3 regions of the Pseudomonas kurunegalensis genome follow, and region 2 is predicted to be linked to each of the others. Evidence: riboswitches for the same ligand, from Rfam matches in the RefSeq annotation. Region 2 holds a riboswitch; each other region holds the start of a gene.

Region 1 (7,506 bases), 400 kb from region 2:
TGCCACCAGTGCTCTGGGCAGCTCGGCCCAGCCAAACCCGCGCACGGCGAACTCCAGCAACGTGAGGTAATCCGGTGCCGACCAAGCCTGACCACGGCCGTGATGCAGGCTGGGGGCGTAGGTCTTGATGTACAGCTGCCGCGCGTTTTCGAGGTGTTGCGTTTGCACCTTCCCAAGGCCCGCCAGCGGGTGCCCGCTGGCCACGTACACACCAAACTCCGCCTGTTCGGGCAAGCGGGCAACGGCCACGTCGGCGGGATAGCTGGGTTGCGTGGCAAGAATGCCGACATGGGCCAGACCCTGCTGGATCATTTCGATCACATCAGCGTCTTCCGAAGGGCCGCAGCGCAATTCGGTATGCGGGTAGTGCTCGGCGAAACGGGCCATTACCGCGCCCTGGAAGGTGACGCTGTAGCTGTCCGACATCACCACCGACACCAGCGGCTCCACGTTTTCCGCCAGCCGCACCGCCAAGGCATCGAGCTGGGCGCTGGCATCAAGAATGGCCTCCACATGGCTCAGCACCTGTCGGCCCGCCTCATTCAGCGTGGGGTGGCGGCCACCCCGGTCGAACAGCGGGCAGCCGATATCCGCCTCGAAATTGGCAATGGCAATGCTGACGGTGGACTGGCTTTTGCGCAGCTTGCGCGCTGCCGCGGAAAACGAACCGAGCGATGCGGCTTCGACAAAGGCAACCAGAGCTTCGGGTGAGTAGCGCATGGTATTGATAAAACCGATGGTAGCTATGTCGCGAGTATCAGTTTTGCCAAAGAAAATGGAAAGCACGACTTACGCAATGGATGGATTTTGCAATGAAAAACGTGTCTTTCACCGAACGCCTGGTTCACGCCGTGGGTTACGAAGTGTTCGCGGTGTTGTTGTGCGCGCCGTTGTTGTCCTGGGTAATGGGCAAGTCGCTGGCGACGGCGGGGGCCTTGGCGGTCACCCTGTCGGTGATCGCCATGCTGTGGAACATGGTCTACAACGCGCTGGTCGATCGCTGGGTACAAACCGAGCGTATCCACTGGAAGGCCAGTGCGCGTTTTGTACACGGTTTGGGCTTTGAGGCCGGGCTGGTGGTGTGGTGCCTGCCGGTAGCCGCGTGGATGCTGGATATCTCGCTGCTGCAGGCGTTCATGGTGGAACTGGGCTTCTTCGTGATCATCCTGCCCTACACCGTGCTCTACAACTGGGCCTTCGACAAAGCCCGGCATTTGCTGATGCAGCGGCGCCTTGCATGAGTTACCCGTGCGAGCGTTGGCCAAAAAAAACGGGGCATGCCATTGCTGGCATGCCCCGTTTTTCATACCGTTTAAGCGCCTCAGGCGACTTTGACGATCCAGCCTGCCGGTGCTTCAACGTCACCGCTCTGGATGCCGGTCAGCTCGTTGTAGAGCTTCTGGGTAACCGGGCCAACCTTTTCCAGGTCGTGGAACACGTGCAGCTTGCCGTTGTACTCGATACCGCCGATCGGGGTGATCACCGCTGCGGTGCCGCAAGCGCCGGCTTCAATGAAGCGGTCCAGCTTGTTGATTTCGACATCACCTTCGATCACGGTCAGGCCCAGGCGCGATTGTGCCAGTTCCATCAGCGACAGGCGGGTGATGCCTGGCAGCACCGAGGCCGATTTCGGGGTCACGAACTCGTTGTTGGCGGTGATGCCGAAGAAGTTGGCCGAACCGACTTCTTCGATCTTGGTGTGGGTCAGTGGGTCGAGGTAGATGGCGTCGGCGAAGTTGGCCTTCTTGGCTTCAGCACCTGGCTGCAGGCTGGCGGCGTAGTTGCCACCGACCTTGGCCGCACCGGTGCCTTGTGGGGCGGCACGGTCGAAGCTGGAGATCTGGAAGTTGTGCGGTTTCATGCCGCCCTTGAAGTACGAGCCAACCGGGATGGCGAATACCGAGAAGATGAACTCGGGGGCGGTGCGCACGCCAATGTTGTCACCGGTGCCGATCACGAACGGGCGCAGGTAGAGGGCGCCTTTGCCGTGCGGTGGCACGAACTTTTCGTTGGCCTTGACCACTTGCTTGCACGCTTCGATGAACACATCGGTCGGCACCTGCGGCATCAGCAGGCGGGCGCAGCTACGCTGCATGCGGGCGGCGTTCTGGTCCGGGCGGAACAGGTTGATCGAGCCGTCCTTGCAACGGTAGGCCTTCAGGCCTTCGAAGCACTGCTGGCCGTAGTGCAGGGCAGTGGAGCCCTCACTGATGTGCAGTACGTTGTCTTCGGTCAGGGTGCCTTTGTCCCACTCGCCATTGCGCCATACGGACAGGTAGCGTTTGTCGGTCTTGATGTAGTCGAAACCCAGCTTGTCCCAATTAATGCTTTCGTTGCTCATGACACCCTCATTGTCTTGCAAGTGCCCGATCGCTCGGGCTGCTGTTATATGCGCACCACGCCACCATAATACATCCGTGGCGGATCGGGAACGGCCAGTCACGAATTGATAGCCTGCGATGCATTTTTTTCGGTATCTACAACTGCAGGTACTCATCCAGTGCCAGGTTTTGCAGCAGTACTGCATCATGGGATGCCACCATGAGCGCCCCGCCAAACTGCCCCAGCATACGCTCCAGTGCCGCCAGTGACGGCAGGTCCAGGTGGTTGCCGGGCTCGTCCAGCAGTAACAGGTCGAGCGGGCGTTCGCGGTACAGCACGGCGGCCAGTGCCGCCTTCATCCGTTCTCCGCCGCTGAGCAGGCTGCTGGGCAGTTCGATACGGGCTGCATCCAGCCCGAGCTGCGCCAGGCGGCTGCGTAATTCGCCCTGGGCCATTGCCGGGTTGGCCTTGCCCAGGTGGTCGAGCACACTGCTGTGGCCGCATAGCGTGCTGCAATGCTGGTCGAGCAGGGCCGTCTCGCCCGTGAGGCGCACGTTGTCAGGCGATGCCGGTAATTCCCCGTTCAGCAGCCTGAGCAGGGTGGACTTGCCGCTGCCATTGGCCCCGACCAAACCCACCCGCTGGCCCAGGCACACGCGCAGGTCGAGCGGTTTGCGGGTGCCACGGGGCAGGCGAAGCGCCTGGAGGGCCAGCACTTCGCGGCCTGCATGGCGCTGAGGTGTGGGGGCATGCAAGGTAATGGCGGTGTCCTGCTCGACCTTGCGGGCGGCATCGCGCACTTGGTCATGCAAGGCCTGCCGGGCTTCGCCGTGGTCGCGGCGCTGCTTGCCCGCCGTGACCTGGCTGCGCTCCTGCTGGCGATCGACCAGGATTTTGGCCTGATTGGCGTGCCTGGCCTGGCGCCCGGCCCGGGCCTGATGGCGCTCCAGGTCTTCGCGCTGGCGTTGCAGTTCACGGGCCTGGCGTTGCTGTGCCTGCTTCAACCGGGCGAGTTGCTGCTGGGCCTGGGTTGTCTGGCTGGCCTTTTGTTCTGTATAGAAGCTGTAATTGCCGCCATAGGCCTGCAACCCCAGGCTGGACAGCTCGACGATACGCACCATGTGCCCCAGCAGGCTGCGGTCGTGGCTGATCACCAGCAGGCCCCGGTCCCAGGCTTCGATCATGCCCAGCAGCTGAGCGCGGGCTTCGCTGTCCAGGTGATTGCTGGGTTCGTCGAGAATCAGGTAGTCGGCATTGCTCAGCCACGCGCCAATCAGCGCGACGCGCATGGCCTGGCCACCGCTCAGGCTGTTGGCGGGCTGACGCCAGTCGAGTTGGCCCAGACCGTGGCGCTGCAGGTGCGCCTGCAATTGCTCGCGGATATCCCAGCGCTCGCCTACGGTGTCGAAATCCTGGGGGGTGATGCTGCCTTGCTCGATACGCGCCAGCGCTGCGATCAGCGTGCCGGCCTGGGCCAGGTCGGCAACCGTGGCGCTCTGCTCGATCACCTGCTGGTTCAGCAGGTGAATACGGCCAAGGCGTCGACAATGGCCGCTGCTCGGTTCGCGCTGGCCGGCCAGAATTTGCCCGAGCAAACTCTTGCCCACACCATTGCGCCCGACCAGGCCAGTGCGGCGGTGGTCAAAGGTTTCGTTAAGGTCGGTAAACAGCTGCCTGCCATCCGGCAAGGTCAGAGAGACGCTGTCCAGCGTCAGGATTGACGTGTTCGTCATGCACAACTCCACAAATGCCGCGACATCTCCGGAGCGAACCGGAGGCTGAAGACTGGCCGTCGAAGGGGACGGCGGCATTAGTGGCGCATTGGACGAACACCTCGTGATGGGGTGAATGGGGATCCTAATGGAATGGCGGGGGCGGGTAAACCACTGCGCGTTGTAATTTTATGAGGGTCGAAGGCGTTCTCCACGGCATTTTTGGCGCCTGTGAGATCGAGCGCCGCGCGGGCGGCGCTCGATCTCACAGGCGCAGCAGGACTTCAGTCAATCCCTTCAAGGGTTGGCCTCGTCATCGATCTGCTGGCAAAAGCGCAGGCGGTTGCCAAACGGGTCATACACCTGCATCTGCAGGCCCCAGTCCAGGCGTTCGGCTTCGGGGCGAGCGTAGCCGTACTGTTTAGCCTGCAGTTCACGCTCCAGCGCGCGCAGGTCGTCGATGCGGGCGAACACGGTGGAGCCGGGACAGGCGTCACCGTGGTGCTCGGAAAGGTGCAAAATCAGCCCGTCGCGGTGAATTTGCACATACAGGGGCAGGTCCGGGCTGAAGCGGTGCTCCCAGTCCACGCTGAAACCGAGGAAATCAAGGTAGAACTCCTTGGCCTTGTCGACCGAGAAGATGCGCAGTACCGGTATGGCGGGGGCGAGGTGCATGGGGCGTCCTTGACCGTGGGTGAAGGCGCCACTGTAACGCAGTTGGGTGCCTTGTGGTCAGCCAGCGCTGCGCAACGGTTGACCACCCGCCAGCCACTGCGTAGCCTTGCCACTTCGAGGTTCTTCGGCCAGGCCGAAGCTAAGACGGGAACGCGGTACAAGCCGCGGCTGCCCCCGCAACTGTAAGCACCGATAACGGATCGACACAGCCACTGCGCCCGCGCGCGGGAAGGCGTCATCCCGCCACAGCCTGCTGTTTGCCAGGCCTATGGAACGGTGCGAGCCAGGAGACCTGCCTCGTCACGTTTTCGACTTTAAACCGGGCGGGGTGATCCGGTGGCGAACAAGCCCGGCCGGCCTGGCCCGTGGCTGTCGTCCTGCATGCCCGCGCCACACTGCCAAGGGCACTGCGACATGAAAACACTGGCCAAGCTCCCCGTTACCATCGTCACCGGCTTCCTCGGCTCGGGCAAGACCACCTTGCTGCGCCACATGCTCGACAACGCCCAGGGCCGTCGCATTGCGGTCATCGTCAACGAATTCGGCGAACTGGGCATCGACGGCGAAATCCTCAAGCAGTGCAGCATCGGCTGCACCGAAGAAGAAGCCAGTGGCCGCGTCTACGAGCTGGCCAACGGCTGCCTGTGCTGCACCGTGCAGGAAGAGTTCTTCCCGGTGATGCGCGAGCTGGTGGCACGCCGTGGCGACCTGGACCACATCCTGATCGAAACCAGCGGCCTGGCCCTGCCCAAACCGCTGGTGCAAGCCTTCCAGTGGCCAGAAATCCGCAATGCCTGCACCGTCGATGCGGTCATCACCGTAGTCGACAGCCCGGCCGTGGCGGCCGGTACGTTCGCTGCCTACCCGGACCAGGTCGATGCCCAGCGCAAGCTCGACCCTAACCTGGACCACGAATCGCCCCTGCACGAACTGTTCGCCGACCAGTTGGCCAGCGCCGACCTGGTGGTACTGAACAAGGCTGACCTGATCGATGCCGAAGGCCTGGCCAAGGTCCGTGCCGAAGTGGCCGAAGAGCTGCCGCCAGCCGTCAAGGTGATCGAAGCCAGCAGCGGCAAGCTGCCGCTGGACGTGCTGCTGGGCGTGGGCGCCGAGTCCGAAGTGCACATCGATGGCCGCCGTACCCACCATGACTCGCACCACGACGGTGACGACCATGATGATCATGACCACGATGCCTTCGATTCCATCTCCATCGACCTGCCGGAAGCCGACGAAAGCCTGCTGCTCGACGCCCTGACCCAGCTGGTGGTCGAGTTCGGCATCCTGCGCGCCAAAGGCTTCGCCGCTATCCCGGGCAAACCGATGCGCCTGCTGGTGCAAGGCGTGGGGACCCGTTTCGACAAGCACTTCGACCGCGCCTGGCGTGCCGACGAGCCACGCATCACCCGCCTGGTGCTGATCGGCCAGGACCTCGATGCAGCCCAACTGGAAGCGCGCCTGCGCCAGGCCCTGGGCGCCTGACCCATGCACCTGCTGCGGACCCAGCCCGGCGGCTTCGTGCCGGATGACAGCATTGCCGACCTCGGCCAGACACCCGCCGAGCTGGTGATTCTCTGCAGCGGCGATTCACACCTGGCAATGCTCGCCGATACCGCCGAGCAATTGCCAGACGACTTCCCCAGCCTGCGTCTGGCCAACCCGATGCAGGTGCAAAACCACGCGTCGGTCGACCTGTATGTCGACCAGGTGCTGCGCCATGCCAAAGTCATCCTGGTGTCGCTGCACGGCGGCGTCGGTTACTGGCGCTATGGCGTCGAGCAACTGGTCGAGCTGGCCGCCCGTGGCGTGCAGCTGATTCTGGTGCCGGGCGATGACCGCCCGGACCCGGAGCTGACCTCCCTGGGCACTGTCGGTGGCGAGCAGGCCGAACGCCTCTGGCATTACTTGCGCCAGGGCGGCAAGGCCAACGCCATCAACCTGTTCAACTGCCTGGCCAGCCAGTGGCTGGGCCGTGACTATGCCTGGGAGGAGCCGCAGCCCTTGCCGCGCACGGCGGTGTATCACCCGGCCAAGGGCAGCACCACGCTGGAAGACTGGTACCCGCATTGGCACCCCGAGCACCCGGTAGCGCCGCTGCTGTTTTATCGCTCGCACTTGCAGGCGGCCAACACCGCGTTTATCGACGTGTTCTGCCAGCGCCTGCAGGCTGCCGGGCTGAACCCGTTGCCGATCGCGGTGGCCAGCCTCAAGGAAAGCGCCTGCCTGGAGCAGGTCGAAGCCTGGCTGGACGAGGTCGGCGCCGAAGTGCTGGTCAATACCACAGGCTTTGCCCTGTCCAGCCCCGAGCGCCCCAACCTGCGCCCGTTCCGCCGCGACATCCCGGTATTGCAGGCCATTTGCGCACAGGACAACCAGCCCGGCTGGGAAGCCAGCGAGCAGGGGTTGGGTGCGCGCGACTTGGCCATGCACATTGCCTTGCCTGAGCTGGACGGGCGCATCATCACCCGGCCGGTCAGTTTCAAGGACATGGCCTGGCGCAGCGAGCGCAGCCAGTCCGATGTGGTGTGCTACCGCGCCCACCCCGAACGCATGGACTTCGTGGCCGAGCTGGCCCGCCGCTGGGTTGAGCTGGCGCGCCTGCCCAATGCGCAGAAGCGCGTGGCCCTGGTGCTGGCCAACTACCCAACCCGCGATGGCCGCATTGGCAATGGCGTCGGCCTGGACACACCTGCCGCCGCCTTGAACATTCTCAAGGCACTGCAGGCCGAAGGCTATCCGTTGGCCGAATTGCCGGGCAGCGGCACGCAATTGATCCACCAGCTGCTTGGCGGCGTGA
Region 2 (7,506 bases):
CAGGGTGGGGGTGGCGCTGGCGCTTGTCATGGAGGGTCGCTGATAGGAATGAATGTCATGTGAAACGTTATCTTATAACTAAATGATTACGGGTTGGTAGAGGTTTTTGTGTTACCTGTGCGGGCCTCTTCGCGGGTAAACCCGCTCCCACAGGAATATCACTGCCCCTGAGAGCTGTGCTGTACCTGTGGGAGCGGGTTTACCCGCGAAGAGGCCCGCACAGGCAATTCACATCAGAAACTGTAATCCACCGTCGCCAAATACGACCGTGGCATCCCCATCAACCACTGCTGTCCACTGAACGCCGACTGCACATACTCCCGGTCGAACAGGTTATTCAACTGCAACCCCAGCCGCACATCCGGCAGCACCTGCCAGGCGACGTTGGCATCGACCACGGTGTACCCAGGCGCGCTCTGGGTATTGGCAGTATTGGCAAAGCGCTCATCCACATAACGCGCACCAATGCCGGCCTCCACCTGCTGCCCGAAGCCTTTGCTCAGCCACAGGTTGGCAGTACGCCGTGGCACATTCGCCGGCCGATTGCCCGCACGGTCCTGCGCTGCACCGCCGACCATTTCGTCAAAGTCATCATACTTGGCGCGCACCAGCGACGCGTTCGCCGACACCTGCCACTGATGCGCCAGCGCCAGTTCCAGGGTCGCCTCCAGGCCATCGGACGTCTGCTGCCCGGCCTGCTGCTTCTCGTGGGTGATCGGGTCGTCCACCAGCAGCTTCTTCTTGACGATGTGGTAGGCCGCCAACGTCCATTCACCGCGACCGTCCCAGAAGCGTTGCTTCAGGCCCACCTCGGTCTGCTTCGCTTCGGTCAGGTCATAGTGCATCTGGGCCGGGCTGAGGCTGATGAGGTTGTTCACCCCATCCTCGCTGGTGGAGTACTGGCCGTACAGCGACAGGTCGTCGGTAAACGCATACACCAGGCCGACGCGCCAGTTGCCGCCTTGCAGGCTGTGGTCGCTGCGGCTGCCATCGACCAGGTTGTCGCGGTCGATGTGGTTCTGGTCGCGGCGCACGCCCGTGACCAACGACAACCGATCGCTCAGCTGCAGGCGGTTCTCGGCGAACAAGGCGAAGGTGTGGGTGGTGGACAAGGTTTGCGGGCGCAGGGGCGAGGCGCTGTGGAACCACCCAGGCTGCGGCTGCCACGGGTCGATGTAGTCGCCGCCCACATCGTTGTAGGGGGCATTGCTGTCGACGTTGAAACGCACCTTGTTGTACTCGGCGCCAACCACGGTCTTGCTGGCCAGGCCGAACAGGGTGTGGTCGAAGGTAAAGGTCTGGCGGTCGCCGAACTGCTCCTGGTTGTGCTTGATCTCCAGGTAGCTGCCGCGTTGCAACTGCTGGCGCTCGGCGTCCCAGCTGTAGTCTTCGGCGTTGCGCCAGTGCCGGCGGCTCTTGATGTAGTACAGCTGGTTGCTGGCGCTGAGGTGGTCGTTCAGCGTCCAGTCGGTGTTCAGCCGGGTCCATTCATCGACGTAGTGCTGCACGTCGTTCTGCACGTTGTAGTTTTTTTTGCGCAGGCTGCTGCGGTAGTGGCCATCGATCAGTGGCGTGCCGTAGTAGTTGGCGGGTTGCGCATCGCCACGGTCGTGGGCGAGGGTGAAACTGAGGTCGTCACTGGCATCGAAACGCAGCGCGGCGCTCAGGGCCAGGCTGCGCGAAGGGGTACGGTCGACCCAGCCATTGCCCCCTTGCTGGTTCAGGGTCAGGCGGTAGCTCAGGCGTTCGCTGAGGCTGCCACCGCTGTCCAGGCCGAGCTGCTGGCGGTCCCACGAACCGTAGCCCAGGCGCAGGTGATTACGCACTTCGCCGGCAAACGGCTTTTTCGGGATCACGTTGACCACCGCACCGGTGGCGCCCTCGCCATGCAGCACCGAAGCCGGGCCGCGAATCACGTCGATGCGCTCGACCATCCACGGGTCGACAGGGAAGGTCTGGGTGCCGGCGCCGGTGTACAGGCGTGCGCCGTCGAACAGGGTCATCACCGAGCTGTGCCCGGCAAAGCCGCGAGCAGAAAGGCCCGTGCCGCCGTCGCCCGGGGAGCCGACAAAGGTGATGCCTGGCGAACGGGTCACGGCGTCCTGCACGGTGAGGTTGTTGCGCTGCTGGATCTGCTCGGCGCTGATGCTACTGGTGCTGGCCGGCGTCTCCAGGGCGTTGAGGCCAAGGCGCGAGCCGGCCTGGGTCGGTGTGACCAGGTCGATAGCGTGGCTGTCGAGGGTGTCGGTGATGGCCGTGGAGGGCAGGGCCAGGGGCTGTCGGTCCTGGTCATCGGCCAGGGCTGGCAGGGCGACGGCCAGGCAGGCCGCCAGGGGGTGAAGCTTGAACATACGGGACATGTCGTTCCACTGCTGCAGGAATGAATGGATCCCGGTGGAAAACACGCAAAGGCGAACCGTGCAGGCAGGCGCGCGCACGGATACCGGCCTGCGCCCGCCCACCGCGGGTTGCCAAGTGAAGCTTCAGGCCGGTCTCCGGGCTTGCGAGGGGCATGAAACCTTCACCTTCCCATGCCTGAGCACAGTGGTATGTCGAAGGGTTCGCTCGCTTACCGTTGCGGGGGCAGCGCCGGACTTGTCGTGGTCGATACGACGCACCGGCTTCCCGTTTCACCCTGCACGCGGCGGTACAGGGCACCTGAAACTGGCGCGCATCTGACCATTGAAACGCCGGGGCGTCAAATGCGCGGTGTGGGTGGGGGGCGTGGTTGGCCTATCAGCGCCCGCGCCGGCGCGACACCCGTGCCTCGATATTTTTGCGCCCGATCAGCAGTGGCGGTTTCTCCACCACCGGCTCATCCGCCAGCCATTTGTACATCACCAGGCAGTCCACCAGCCCCAGGCGGGCATGGCGATAGGCCTTGGGCAAGCGGCCAACGGTCTCGAAGCCCAGTTTGTGCCACAGCGCCACGGCCACTTCATTGCTGGCCACCACCGAGTTGAACTGCAGGGCCAGAAAGCCCTCCTGGCGTGCCAGCTTCTGCGAGTGCTCGCACATCAGGCGCGCCACGCCACGGCCACGCGCCTGTTCGCAGACCATGTAGCCGCAATTGCCGACGTGCGCGCCAGGCCCGGCAGCATTGGCCTTGAGGTAATACGAACCCAGCAGCTCGCCATCTTCTTCGGCCAGCAGCGTGTGCAAGGGCAGTTCCAGCCACAACTGGCGGGCTTGTTCGAAGCTCAGGGCAGGGTCGAAGGCATAGGTTTCACGGGCCTGGACAATGGCCTGGAAGGTGGGCCAGAAACGATCGAAATCGTCGGGCGTCATGGGGCGAATGTGGATCATGCGGGTTCCTGCGCGGGCTAAGCCGCCCAGTTTGGGTCGCGCGGCGCCGTCGCGCAAGGGCGGCGGCGCCGTTTGTGCTCAGCCGTTGGCCTTGCCGACAGCATCCATGGCCCGCGCCGAGTAGACCAGCGCGGCACCGGCATTCATCGCCACGGCCACGCCGAGGGCCTCGGCAATTTCCTCGCGGCTGGCGCCATGCTTGACCGCCTGCTGCGAATGCACGGCGATGCAGCCGTCGCAGCGGGTGGTCACGGCCACCGCCAGAGAGATCAGCTCGCGGGTCTTGGCGTCCAGGTGGTTGGTCTTGGCCCCCGCGCCGCTGGCGGTCATGTAGCCGGCCACGGTGTCGGGGGAGAGTTGCTTGAGATCGCCGATGCCGGCCATCAACTGCTTACGGTAGGCGTCCCAGTCCATCATGCTCATCGTCTTCACCTTGGGGTGGTTGCGAGTGGAGCTTTCAGGCTAGTCGAAGTGTGGCAAGTGTGAGGCTTGTACTTTGGTGGGTGCTTGCAGGCCTTTGGTACAAAGGCCTGCATGACCCGGTCAGATGTAGATGAACACCAGCACCAACGCCGCGACCACGGCCCATTTTTCCAGGTAGTAACGCATGCGGTTGCGCTTTTTCAGCGCCTTGCCGCGCTCGCGGATCTTGTAGATGCGGGTGAACAGCCGGTTGATACCACCGGTCTTGTCGCCGTCACCGTTGGGCGCGGCGGCGGCGGCCATGACGTTGCGGCTGAACCAGCGGTTGAACGCCGTTGCCCAGCGGTACTTGAGCGGGCGCTCGACGTCACAGAACAGGATGATGCGGTTGTGTTCGGTGGTATTGGCCGCGTAGTGAATGTAGGTTTCGTCGAAGATCACCCCCTCACCGTCGCGCCACGAGTACTTCTCGCCGTCCACGTCGATGTAGCAACCGTCGTCGTTTGGCGTATCCAGGCCCAGGTGATAGCGGTAAGAGCCGGCATACGGGTCACGGTGGCGCACCAGCTTGGCGCCCGGCGGCAGGGTGGCGAACATGGCGGCCTTGACCGTGCTGATGCCTTGCAGCAGCTCGGTGGTACGTGGGCACAGGGCCATTGCCGACGGGTGACTTTCGCCGTACCACTTCAGGTAAAAGCGTTTCCAGCCGGTCTTGAAGAACGAGTTGAAACCGACGTCATCGTAATTGTCGGACTTCTTGATTTCGCCCACATGCAGCAACTGGCGCCCTTCCTCACGGATTTCCTGCCAGTGGTCCTGCAGCGGCTTGAGTTCGGGGAAGGCCTCGACTGGCAGGTAAGGCTTGGCCGGGAGCTTGGAAAACAGGTACAGGAAGCTGTTGACCGGGGCCAGGAAGCTGGAATGGTCGCCCAACTGGCGGGTCAGCTTGTGACGAACCCGACCGCGCAGGTGAACATAGGCGATCGAGAGGACGAAGATGAGTACGAGTGCAATTTTCATGGACGTTTACTTGTCGAAAAATGGCCATGCGCCATGGCATAAGCCAGCCAGCATAAACAATCATGGGGGCAGTTTGTACTTATTGTTACGAAACGACGGGGTGACATTGGTGTAATGCCCTACAGTCTTGCGCAAACGTTTCATGTTCGGGAGTTTGTATGGTTCAGGATGCACGACCCAGCGGTAGCCCCTTCAAACGGCTGTTTTTCGCCCTGCCGGTCAGCGATGTACAGCGCCGTGCCCTGGCCCAGTGGCGCCGGGGTTTGAACCTGCGCAGCGGCAAACCGGTGCCGGCGGCCAACTTCCATGTCACGTTGCTGTTTCTTGGCGATGTGGATGCCGCGCAGGTGCCTGCGATCTGTGCGGCGGTCGATCAACTGGCGCTGCCGGCTGCGGCGCCACGGCTGTTGCTCGACCGTTTGCAGGTGTGGCAGCGGGCCGGAGCCTTGGTGCTGGAGGCACAGCAGACACCGCCGGCCCTGTTGCAACTGGTGTACGGGTTGCAGCAGGCGTTGCTGCCGTTGGGGGTGGAGGCCGCCAGCCGTGAATATCGCCCGCACTTGACGCTGTCCAGGGATTACCGTGGGCAACCGCCCGAAGCCAGCAGCGCGCCGGAGTTCTACCTCTCGGCACGCCACTTCACGCTGTACGAGTCGCGCAAGGGATCTTACTGGCCATTGGCACAGTGGCCGCTTTCGAGTTGACGCTGGGCAAAGCTGAGCCCAAGCCCGCAATCAATGCCATGGCTCGAACCGCGGTGATGGTCTGCTACACCGGCAAGCTCTGATACGGCAACTCATCCCCCGGGCTGCGCTCGAACTGGCGCTTGTACTCGCGGCTGAACTGCGAGGTGCTCTGGTAGCCCACCCGGTGCGCGGCCTGCGCCACCCCCAGGCCTTCGCCAATCAGCATCTGCTGCGCCTTTAACAACCGCAGGCGCTTGAGGTACTGCATCGGTGCCATGTCGGTGCAGCGCTTGAAGTGTTCGTGGAAGGTCGAAACGCTCATGTTTGCCCGCGCAGCCAGTGCCTCCACGCTCAGCGGTTCGCTGTAGTGGGCGCGCAGGTGGGCGAGGGCGGCGCCGATGCGGGCGAAGTGCCCCTGTTGCTCCACCAGCGCCCGCAACACACCGGCCTGTGGGCCGCGCAGCGCGGTGTACAGCACTTCGCGTACGCGCGCCGGGCCCAGCACTTTGGCATCCAGCGGGTCCTGCAGGCAGTGCAGCAGCCGCTCCACACTGTCGCGCATCGGCGCATCCAGCGCTGCCGAGGTCATCGATTGCGGGGTTTGTGCCTGCACTGCAACGTCCGGTGCCAGGTCCATGCTCTGCACCAGTTCACCCAGCACGCCACGGTCGATGTCTACCGCCACGCCCAGTAAAGGCGCTTCACGGGTGGCGAAGGTTTCACACATGAACGGGACCGACAACGCCTGCACCAGGTAATGCCCGGCGCCATATTCCAGGGTACGCGGCCCCAGGCGCGCCAGCTTGCTGCCCTGGGCCAGGATCATCAGGCTGGGCTCATAGATCTGAGGGCTGCTGGCCACATAGTGGTCCCAGCTCAGCACCTGCACCTGGGGCAGGTGCGTGGGGACGAAGCCAGGGCGCGTGGCGAGGCTGCGGATCAGCGCGCAGAGCGGCGCGTTGGCGTCGACGTGGCGGGTCAGTTGCATGGTGAACCAGGGGGCAGAGAATCGGACAGCCTAATCATCGCAGATTGAAGGTGTGGCGCCAGATGCTGGCGGGCATCTTCGGAGAATCAGGCATGCATGCCGGAGGATCAGCCGTGTGCCAGGCGGCAAACGGCGGGCAAAATGCGCCGCCTGAATCGTTTCACTTTACTGCGAGGCCCTGCATGTATACCGCCATCGGTTACGCCGCCCAAACCCCCACCAGCCCCCTGGCCCCTGTCACCTTCGAGCGCCGCAGCCCGCGCCCGGACGATGTCGCCATCGAAATCCTTTACTGCGGCGTGTGCCATTCCGATATCCACCAGGCGCGCAACGAATGGGGCATTGCCGTGTACCCGCTGATGCCCGGCCACGAAATCATCGGCCGCGTCACGGCGGTGGGCGGCCAGGTGACTGCGCACAAGGTCGGCGACCTGGTGGGCGTCGGCTGCATGGTCGACTCGTGCCGCCACTGTGAAGCCTGCGCCAAGGACCTGGAGCAATATTGCCTGGAAGGCCCGACCATGACCTACGCCACCCCGGACCGGGTCGACGGTAGCAACACCATGGGCGGTTACTCCAGCAGCATCGTGGTCAGCGAGCACTTCGTGGTGCGCATTCCGGCCGGCATGGACTTGCCCAGCGCGGCCCCTATCCTGTGCGCCGGCATCACCACCTATTCGCCGCTCAAGCACCACGGCGTCGGCCCGGGCCACAAAATCGGCATCCTTGGCATGGGTGGCCTGGGCCACATGGGCATCAAGCTGGCCAAGGCCCTGGGTGCCGAGGTGACCTTGTTCACCCGGTCCCCGGCCAAGGCCGAAGAAGCCCGCCGGCAAGGTGCCGACCACGTGATCGTGTCCACCGATGCCGAGCAGATGCGTGCCGCTGCCGGCCGGTTCGATTTCCTGCTAGACACCATTCCGGTACAGCATGACCTCAACCCGTACCTTGAAACCTTGAAGTTCGACGGTGTGCACATTCTGGTCGGCCTGATCGAACCGATCGACCCGGCGTTGCACGCGGCCAACCTGGTGATGAAACGCCGCGTGCTGGCGGGGTCGTTGATCGGGGGCATTGCCGAGA
Region 3 (7,506 bases), 530 kb from region 2:
GCACGCAGGTAGGTCTTCCAGTCCGGCGTGAACGGCAAGCGGCCGCCATCGATGTTGCAACTGGCCGCCGCACCCGCCGGGCAGTTGAAGTGATCGACGCGGGCCTTGGTGTACGCCACGGCGGTCGACAGTTTCAGGCGCGAGGTGGCCTGGAAGCTGGCATCCAGCTCCACCCCCTGGGTCTTGACCTTGCCCGCGTTGACCAGGCGGGTCACCACCTGGTTGGCCACGGTGTCGTAGAAGTTGGCCTGATAGTTGTCGTAGTCGGTGTGGAATATGGCCAGGTTGGCGGTCAGGCGATTGTCCAGCGCCGTGCTTTTCAAACCGATTTCATAGGCATCGGAGGTCTCGGGTTTGAGCGCCTCGGTGTCGCGCGGCTGCATGTTGAAGAACACGTTGTAGGCCGGGCCTTTGTAGCCGCGCGAATAGGTGACGTAACCGGTCAGGTTGTCGTTGAAGTCGTATTGCAGGCCGGTCCGCCCGCTCCAGCCGTCCTCGTCCACCGACCCCGAGCTGGCGGTAGAGGGCTGAATGCCGGTTACAGCAGTGGCCGAGGTGGAGCCGCGGCGGTGGTCGTACTCGAGGTCGTCGTGGGTCCAGCGCAGGCCAAAAATGGCACGCAAGTCGTCAGTGAAATTGAACGTGTTCTCGCCGAACAGCGCGACACTGTCGTTGGTGGTGGAATAGTCGGCACGGCCACTATTGGCCACACCGCCGTTGACCGACAGGCGTTGGTAGGTCTCTTTGGACGTACCATGCATGTAGAAAGCACCCAGCACATATTCGTTGAACTGCCCTTTGGGCGAGGTCAGGCGAAACTCCTGGCTGTACTGGTCATAGTCCACCGTGCCTTTGTCGTGGGACGCGGTCAGTGGCAGCAAGGCGCGGCGGTCGCCGTCCTGGTACTGGGTGTTGTCCCAGCCGCGCCAGGCGCTGATCGACGTCAGGGTGTAGTCGCCCAGCTGCCAGTCCAGTTGCGCCGACAGCCCCTGGTTCTCGTCCTCGACGTGGGTCTTGAAATCGCTGTTGATGTCGCGGTTGTGGGCGCTTGGCGTCACCGGACGCAACTGGTTGGCGAAGGCGGCGCTGGCGCTGGTGATCACACCGCTGGGCAGGGTGTCTTCGCCTTTCATGTAGTCGGCGATCAGGGTCAGGCGCAGGTCTTCGTTGGGCTCGAACTCCAGCTTGCCGCGGGCGCCTTTGCGCGCGTAGCCATTGACGTCGTGGCCATTGGCAACGTTTTCGACATTGCCGTCATAGTCGCCCCACAGGGTGCTTAACGACCCCTTGAACTGCTCGCTCAGGCGCCCGCCAATACCGAAACGCAGGCGGTTCTCATCGCCACCACCAAAGTGCGAATAGTCCACATAACCCTGGGTCTGTTCAGGGATGGCCTTGCTGACCACGTTCAGCACGCCGGCCGAGGCGTTTTTGCCGAACAGTGTGCCCTGCGGCCCGCGCAGCACCTCGATACGTTCCAGGTCGAGCAGGTCGAGGGTCGACTGGCCCGGGCGGCCGAATACCACGCCATCGACCACCGTGGCCACGGTGGGCTCGACGCCCGGCGAGGTGGAAATGGTGCCCACGCCACGGATGAACAGCGAGGTATCCTTGTTCGAGGCCCCGGCGCGGTAATTGAGCGTAGGCACCTGCTGGACGATGCTGGCCACGTTGTTGCGGTTGTCTCGCTCCAGCTGCTCGCCATCGATCACCGACACTGCCACCGGCACTTCCTGCAATGTGGCTTCGCGGCGTGTGGCTGTCACGGTAACCGCACCCAGTGCAGTGGCCTGCGCAGCCCCCGTTTCAGCAGGCTCGGCTGCTTGGGCCCCCTGCCCGAAAGCGGCCAGCAGGATGGCTGCGGCCAGCGGCCGGCGTTGCGTAGCGGGAAAAGGTGTACGGTTTTTCTGCATGGTGCTCACTGCCTCGGGAAACCAGACCAGGCCCTCATTGACGGGGCCGACACGAAGTTGCTGTGGTTGTCTGGTCTCGCTCGTGCGAGTGGCAGGCGCTTGCCAACAGCAGCGCTTGTTAGCGCTAACATGAGCAAGTATCTGCGGCCATCGTTTAGCACGTCAAATACTTAAAAGTCAGATTTATATGCAATAAAGCTATTTGCCAATCGCTCATCCGTTAGCGCTACCATCGCGCCATTTCCACAGGAGGCAGCCCGGTGAGCCAGGCCAAGGATCCCCCCCGCAAGCGACGCGGCGCAGGCCGTGTCACCCTCGCCGAGGTGGCGCGGGCTGCTGAGGTTTCAGCCATCAGCGTGTCGCGCTACTTCAACCAGCCAGACCAGGTTTCACCGCCGTTGCGTGAACGTATCGAGGCCGCTGTACAGGCGCTGGGCTATGTCCCCAATCTGGTCGCCGGGGGGTTGGCCTCGGCGCGCGGGCGCATCGTGGGCATGGTGATCCCGAACATTTCCGGGCCGATCTTTGCCCAGACCATCCAGGCCTTCAGCGATACCCTCAGCCGGCATGGTTACCAGTTGCTGTTGGCGTCCAGCTATTTCAGCGAAGCGCAGGAAGAAAGCGCGGTGCGGGCGTTTCTTGGCTGGTCGCCGGCGGCGTTGGTGGTGACCAGCCATTTCCACAGCCCGGCCACGGAAAAGATGCTGGCCGACGCAGATGTGCCTGTGGTGGAAATCTGGGACTACCGCCCGGAGCGGGCGCCCTTGCAGGTGGGCTTCCTACATCACCAAGTGGGTGTACAAGCCTGCCGATATCTCCTGGACAAGGGCCATCGGCGCATCGCGTTCGTGCAAAACAGTGCAGCCGGCGACCTGAGTGCGCTGGAGCGGCGCGACGGCTATATCGAGGCACTGGGTGAAGCCGGGCTGGAGCCGTGGGTGTTCGTGCCCTCGGCAGACTGCGCGCCGTTCGAGGCGGGCAAGCAGGCGATGGAAGCATTGATCCGCCGCAATCCACGGCCTGAGGCGATCATCTTCGCCAATGACAACCTGGCGGCCGGCGCCCTGTTAGCCGGCCAGCGCGCCGGCTTGCGCCTGCCTGAAGACATGGCCATTGTCGGCTTTGGCGACTACCCCTTTGCCAACATGCTGCTGCCCAGCCTCACCACCCTGCGCCCGCCCTCCCGGGAGATTGGCGAAGTCGCGGCGCTGCGGGTGCTGCAGCACCTGGGTGTGCTGGCGTGTGACGGTGAGGTCCAGCGGCTGAACCTGTTGGCGTGCGAGTTGATTGCCCGCGAGAGCGCGTGATTCAGGGTACGGCCACTGAGGGTGGCATTGACGCCAAGCCCGCCCCATGCTCTCCTTATGCCTCACGTTCAGGTGCCCCCTTGGGGGTGAAACGGGAAACCGGTGCGTCGCAGGCCCTCCAACAGGGCCGGACAATCCCGGTGCTGCCCCCGCAACGGTAAGCGAGCGAAGCGTCTGTACCACTGTGCCCTTGTAATGCGGCATGGGAAGGTGACGCTTTCCAGGAGCCCTGCTCCTCCTCGCAAGCCCGGAGACCGGCCTGGCGTTCATGAACACCCCGCGGTGGGCGGGCGCTGTTGCATTCCCCTGGGCGACTACGCTCGGGGCTGCCGCGCCTGCCCATTGCCCACAAAAAGCAGAGGAACGCGTCATGCCCGTCACCAGCGCCAAGCAACACAGCCTTGCCACTCCTGTCACCCTCAGCCAGCGCATCGTCATCGCCGTCGGCGCCAGCCTGCTGGGCCTGTGCCTGGTGTACTTTGCCGGCTTCTCGCACATCGAGGCCGTGCACAACGCCGCCCACGACACCCGCCACAGCGCCGCCTTCCCCTGCCACTGAGTACGCCTGATGATCACGCGCATTGCCCGTACTGCGGGCTTCAGCGGGCTGCTTGCGGCCCTGTTGCTGACCTTGCTGCAAAGCTTCTGGGTCGCCCCGCTAATTCTTGAGGCGGAAACCTACGAGTCCTCGGCCCCTGCCGCCCACCACGAGCATGGCAGCGATGTGCCCGCCCATGAGCACAGCGCCGAAGCCTGGTCGCCGGAAGACGGCTGGCAGCGGGTGCTGTCCACCACGGGCGGCAACCTGGTGGTCGCGGTCGGCTTCGCCCTGATCCTTGCCGCCCTGTACAGCCTGCGTGAACCGACACGCGCCGGCACGGGTGCATGGTGGGGGCTGGCCGGCTTCGCCGTGTTCTGCCTTGCTCCGACCTTGGGCCTGCCACCCGAACTGCCCGGTACGGCAGCCGCCGACCTAGGGCAACGCCAAGCCTGGTGGATCGGCACAGCCAGTGCCACCGCACTGGGCCTGGCCTTGCTGGTGTTCGCTCGCCACTGGCTGCTGAAAGCGCTGGGCGCCGTGCTGCTGGTAATCCCCCATGTGATTGGCGCACCACAACCCGAAGTGCATGAAAGCCTGGCCCCAGAAGCACTGGAAACCCAGTTCAAAGTGGCCTCCTGGCTGACCAACGCCGCCTTCTGGCTGGCCTTGGGCCTGCTCAGCGCCTGGCTGTTCCGCCGTTCCAGCCGGGCCTGATGCCGCCCTTCTACGCCGGCTTTGGCTGCCGCCGGGGTTGCCCGGCGGATACCCTGCAACGCTTGCTGGACCAGGCCCTGGACAACCAGGGCCTGGCATTGGCCGACCTGCGCGGTATCGCCAGCATCAGCCTGAAGGCCGACGAACCTGGCTTGCTACAGATGGCCGATCGCCTCGGTTTGCCCTTGGTGCTGTACCATAGCGTGCAACTGCAACCTTACGAACCCCTGCTCAGCCACCGCTCCGCCGCCGCCCATGCCCACAGCGGCTGCTGGGGCGTGGCCGAGAGCGCAGCACTGGCGCTGGCCAGCCAGCACCTTGGCACGGCCAGGTTGCTGCTGCCCCGCCAGGTGCTTGGCCCGGCGACCCTCGCCCTGGCCGGCTGAGCGCTTCCCCCCTCTTTCCTGCAAGGACTTTCCATGACGGTCTATTTCATTGGCGCCGGTCCCGGCGACCCGGAACTGATCACGGTCAAGGGCCAACGGCTGATTCGCCAGTGCCCGGTGATTATCTACGCCGGCTCACTGGTACCCGCCGCCGTGCTCGAAGGCCATCAGGCCGAGACCGTGATCAACAGCGCCGAACTGCACCTGGAACAGATTGTCAGCGCCATGCGCACCGCCCACGAACAAGGTAAGGATGTAGCCCGTGTACACAGCGGCGACCCTGGCCTGTACGGCGCCATCGGCGAGCAGATCCGCCACCTGCAAGCGCTGGGCATCGATTACCAGATCATCCCCGGGGTCACCGCCACGGCAGCCAGCGCCGCCCTGCTCGGCTGCGAACTGACCCTGCCGCAGGTGGCGCAAACGGTGATCCTCACCCGTTACGGCGACAGCTCCCCCATGCCGCCCGGCGAGCAACTGGGTGACCTGGCGCGCCATGGCAGCACCTTGGCGATTCACCTGGGGGTCAAGCACCTCTCGCGCATTGTCGAAGAGCTGCTGCCACACTACGGCGCGCACTGCCCGGTAGCGGTGGTGCACCGGGCCACCTGGCCTGACCAGGACTGGGTACGTGGCAACCTCGGTGATATCGTCGAACGCGTCGCGGCCAAGCGTTTCCGGCGCACGGCACTGATCCTGGTAGGTCATGTGCTGGGGGATACGCTGTTCGCCGAGTCGGCCTTGTACCGTGCCGGCCATGCCCACCTGTATCGCCCAGCCGACTGAGCATTGCCAGCCTTGCCACGGGCGTAGCAGACTCCGGGTTCCCGCCTGCGAACAGGAGTTACGCCCATGCTGGAATTACGCCCCAACTGCGAGTGCTGCGATACCGACCTGCCCGGCGACAGCCCCGATGCGCTGATCTGCTCCTTCGAATGCACCTTCTGCCGCACCTGCGCCGAAACCCGCTTCCAGGGCCGTTGCCCGAACTGCTCGGGCCAGCTGGTGGCCCGCCCGACGCGGGTCGGCCAGGCATTGGCCAACAACCCTGCCTCGGCCCAGCGCATAACAAAACCGCACGCGGCCTGCGCCTGACCGACCGAAAGAAACCGGCATCATCGCTTTGATAGGGTGATGTCTTTCCTGCTTTTTGTAGGACTTTTCAACAACAAGTGCGGGGAATTTCAACACCTCTATACTCGGCATTACCAAACTTCGGGATTGGTCGTATCTTGCAGCGCTTCCGATTAACCCACTTGCAGACGTATTCCTGAGTGATCCAGGAAGCGGACCACATCCTGACAGGAGTTTTCCCCATGACAACCGTGCTGATCGTCGACGACCACCCTATCGTCCGGGTGTCCTTGCGCATATTGCTTGAACGCGAGCGCTTCCATGTCGTCGGCGAGGTCGGCAATGGCAGTGAAGTGGCGCAGGTGGCCCGCGAACTGCGCCCGGACGTCGTCATTCTCGACATCGGCCTGCCTGGGCTGGACGGCATGGAAGTCATCAAGCGCCTGCAGTGCCTGGAGCCGGTGCCGAAGATCATGGTATTGACCGGCCAGGCCACCGACCTGTACGTGCGACGCTGCCTGGATGCCGGTATCGGCGCTTTCGTCACCAAGGAAGAAGACCACGAAGCGCTGCTGTTTGCCCTCAAGGCCCTGATCAAAGGTTATTCGACCTTTCCGCAGATGTCGGTCAACAGCAATTCGCTGGAAAGCGAGCCCGTGCGCCTGGCCAGCCTCTCCAACCGGGAGATGGAAGTGCTGCGGCGCCTGGCGCGCGGCGAGAACAACAAGAATATCGGTACTTGCATGAACCTCAGCGCCAAGACCATCAGCACCTACCGGGGCCGCATCATGGAAAAACTCAAGACTGAATCACTGGTAGAAATGGTCGACCTGGCCAAACGCAACAGCGTTTATTGAGCGTTTGCACACCATGAAGCGCCTGCTGGCGAGCGTCTTTCTGGCTACCGGCTTACTCGCCTCGGTCGATCTGTTGGCCAGCAGCGAACCCCGGCAGTTGCTGGCCCGGTCGGCCAGTGCCGCCGCCCCCCTGTCGTTGTCCAGCGAAGACCGGCAATGGCTGCAGCGCCGCCAGCACCTGGTGCTGGGCAGCTCTCGGCCCGACTATCCACCGTTTGAAATCAACGTCAGCCAGCACGAATATGAAGGCCTTAGCGCCGATTACGCCGGGATTATCGCCGAGCAATTGGGTATTCCCGTCGAGGTACGGCGCTACGACAGCCGCCACGAAGCGATCACCGCCTTGCGTGAGGGCAGCATCGACCTGCTGGGCAGCTCCAATGCCTTCGAGGCCGCTGACGCCCAGCTTAGCCTCAGCACCCCCTATGCTGACGACCTCCCGGTCATCGTCACCCGCAAGGGGCACAGCCTGAAGGGCACGCCTGACCTCGCCGGCCTGCGCCTGGCCATGGTCGATCATTATCTGCCCGCCGCTGCCGTTCGAACGCTGTACCCCAAAGCGCAACTGAGCCTGTACCGCTCGACCCAAGCCGGGCTGGCCGCCGTCGAACTGGGCGAGGCGGATGCGTACTTGGGCGATGCCATCAGCACCGACTTTCTGATTGGCAGGAGTTACCAGGGCACGCTCAAAATCGATCACTTCTGCCAGGTGGC

Evidence for each region. Region 2 has a riboswitch for cobalamin ahead of QQ992_RS10000 (TonB-dependent receptor). Riboswitches for the same ligand answer to the same signal wherever they lie in the genome.
Region 1: it holds a riboswitch for cobalamin, as region 2 does, so the genes downstream of both, cobW (cobalamin biosynthesis protein CobW) here and QQ992_RS10000 (TonB-dependent receptor) in region 2, are expected to answer to the same signal.
Region 3: it holds a riboswitch for cobalamin, as region 2 does, so the genes downstream of both, QQ992_RS12270 (CbtB domain-containing protein) here and QQ992_RS10000 (TonB-dependent receptor) in region 2, are expected to answer to the same signal.

What each region holds. Positions count from the first base shown of each region.
Region 1 covers NZ_CP127871.1:2,614,838-2,622,343, forward strand. Annotated here, with positions in the region: gene QQ992_RS11710 (LysR family transcriptional regulator) at 1-720, opposite strand, end outside; gene QQ992_RS11715 (multidrug/biocide efflux PACE transporter) at 813-1,241, shown strand; gene QQ992_RS11720 (branched-chain amino acid aminotransferase) at 1,322-2,341, opposite strand; gene QQ992_RS11725 (ATP-binding cassette domain-containing protein) at 2,478-4,055, opposite strand; gene QQ992_RS11730 (glyoxalase superfamily protein) at 4,332-4,709, opposite strand; cobalamin riboswitch at 4,810-5,023, shown strand; gene cobW (cobalamin biosynthesis protein CobW) at 5,124-6,191, shown strand; gene cobN (cobaltochelatase subunit CobN) at 6,195-7,506, shown strand, end outside.
Region 2 covers NZ_CP127871.1:2,217,515-2,225,020, forward strand. Annotated here, with positions in the region: gene QQ992_RS09995 (acetyltransferase domain-containing protein) at 1-30, opposite strand, end outside; gene QQ992_RS10000 (TonB-dependent receptor) at 234-2,360, opposite strand; cobalamin riboswitch at 2,470-2,677, opposite strand; gene QQ992_RS10005 (GNAT family N-acetyltransferase) at 2,737-3,306, opposite strand; gene QQ992_RS10010 (carboxymuconolactone decarboxylase family protein) at 3,385-3,729, opposite strand; gene lpxO (lipid A hydroxylase LpxO) at 3,850-4,749, opposite strand; gene thpR (RNA 2',3'-cyclic phosphodiesterase) at 4,908-5,453, shown strand; gene QQ992_RS10025 (AraC family transcriptional regulator) at 5,518-6,423, opposite strand; gene calA (vanillin reductase) at 6,606-7,506, shown strand, end outside.
Region 3 covers NZ_CP127871.1:2,748,159-2,755,664, reverse strand. Annotated here, with positions in the region: gene QQ992_RS12280 (TonB-dependent receptor) at 1-1,913, opposite strand, end outside; gene QQ992_RS12275 (LacI family DNA-binding transcriptional regulator) at 2,174-3,220, shown strand; cobalamin riboswitch at 3,274-3,497, shown strand; gene QQ992_RS12270 (CbtB domain-containing protein) at 3,591-3,779, shown strand; gene QQ992_RS12265 (CbtA family protein) at 3,789-4,475, shown strand; gene QQ992_RS12260 (cobalamin biosynthesis protein) at 4,475-4,861, shown strand; gene cobM (precorrin-4 C(11)-methyltransferase) at 4,895-5,647, shown strand; gene QQ992_RS12250 (DUF1272 domain-containing protein) at 5,714-5,956, shown strand; gene QQ992_RS12245 (response regulator transcription factor) at 6,178-6,792, shown strand; gene QQ992_RS12240 (transporter substrate-binding domain-containing protein) at 6,806-7,506, shown strand, end outside.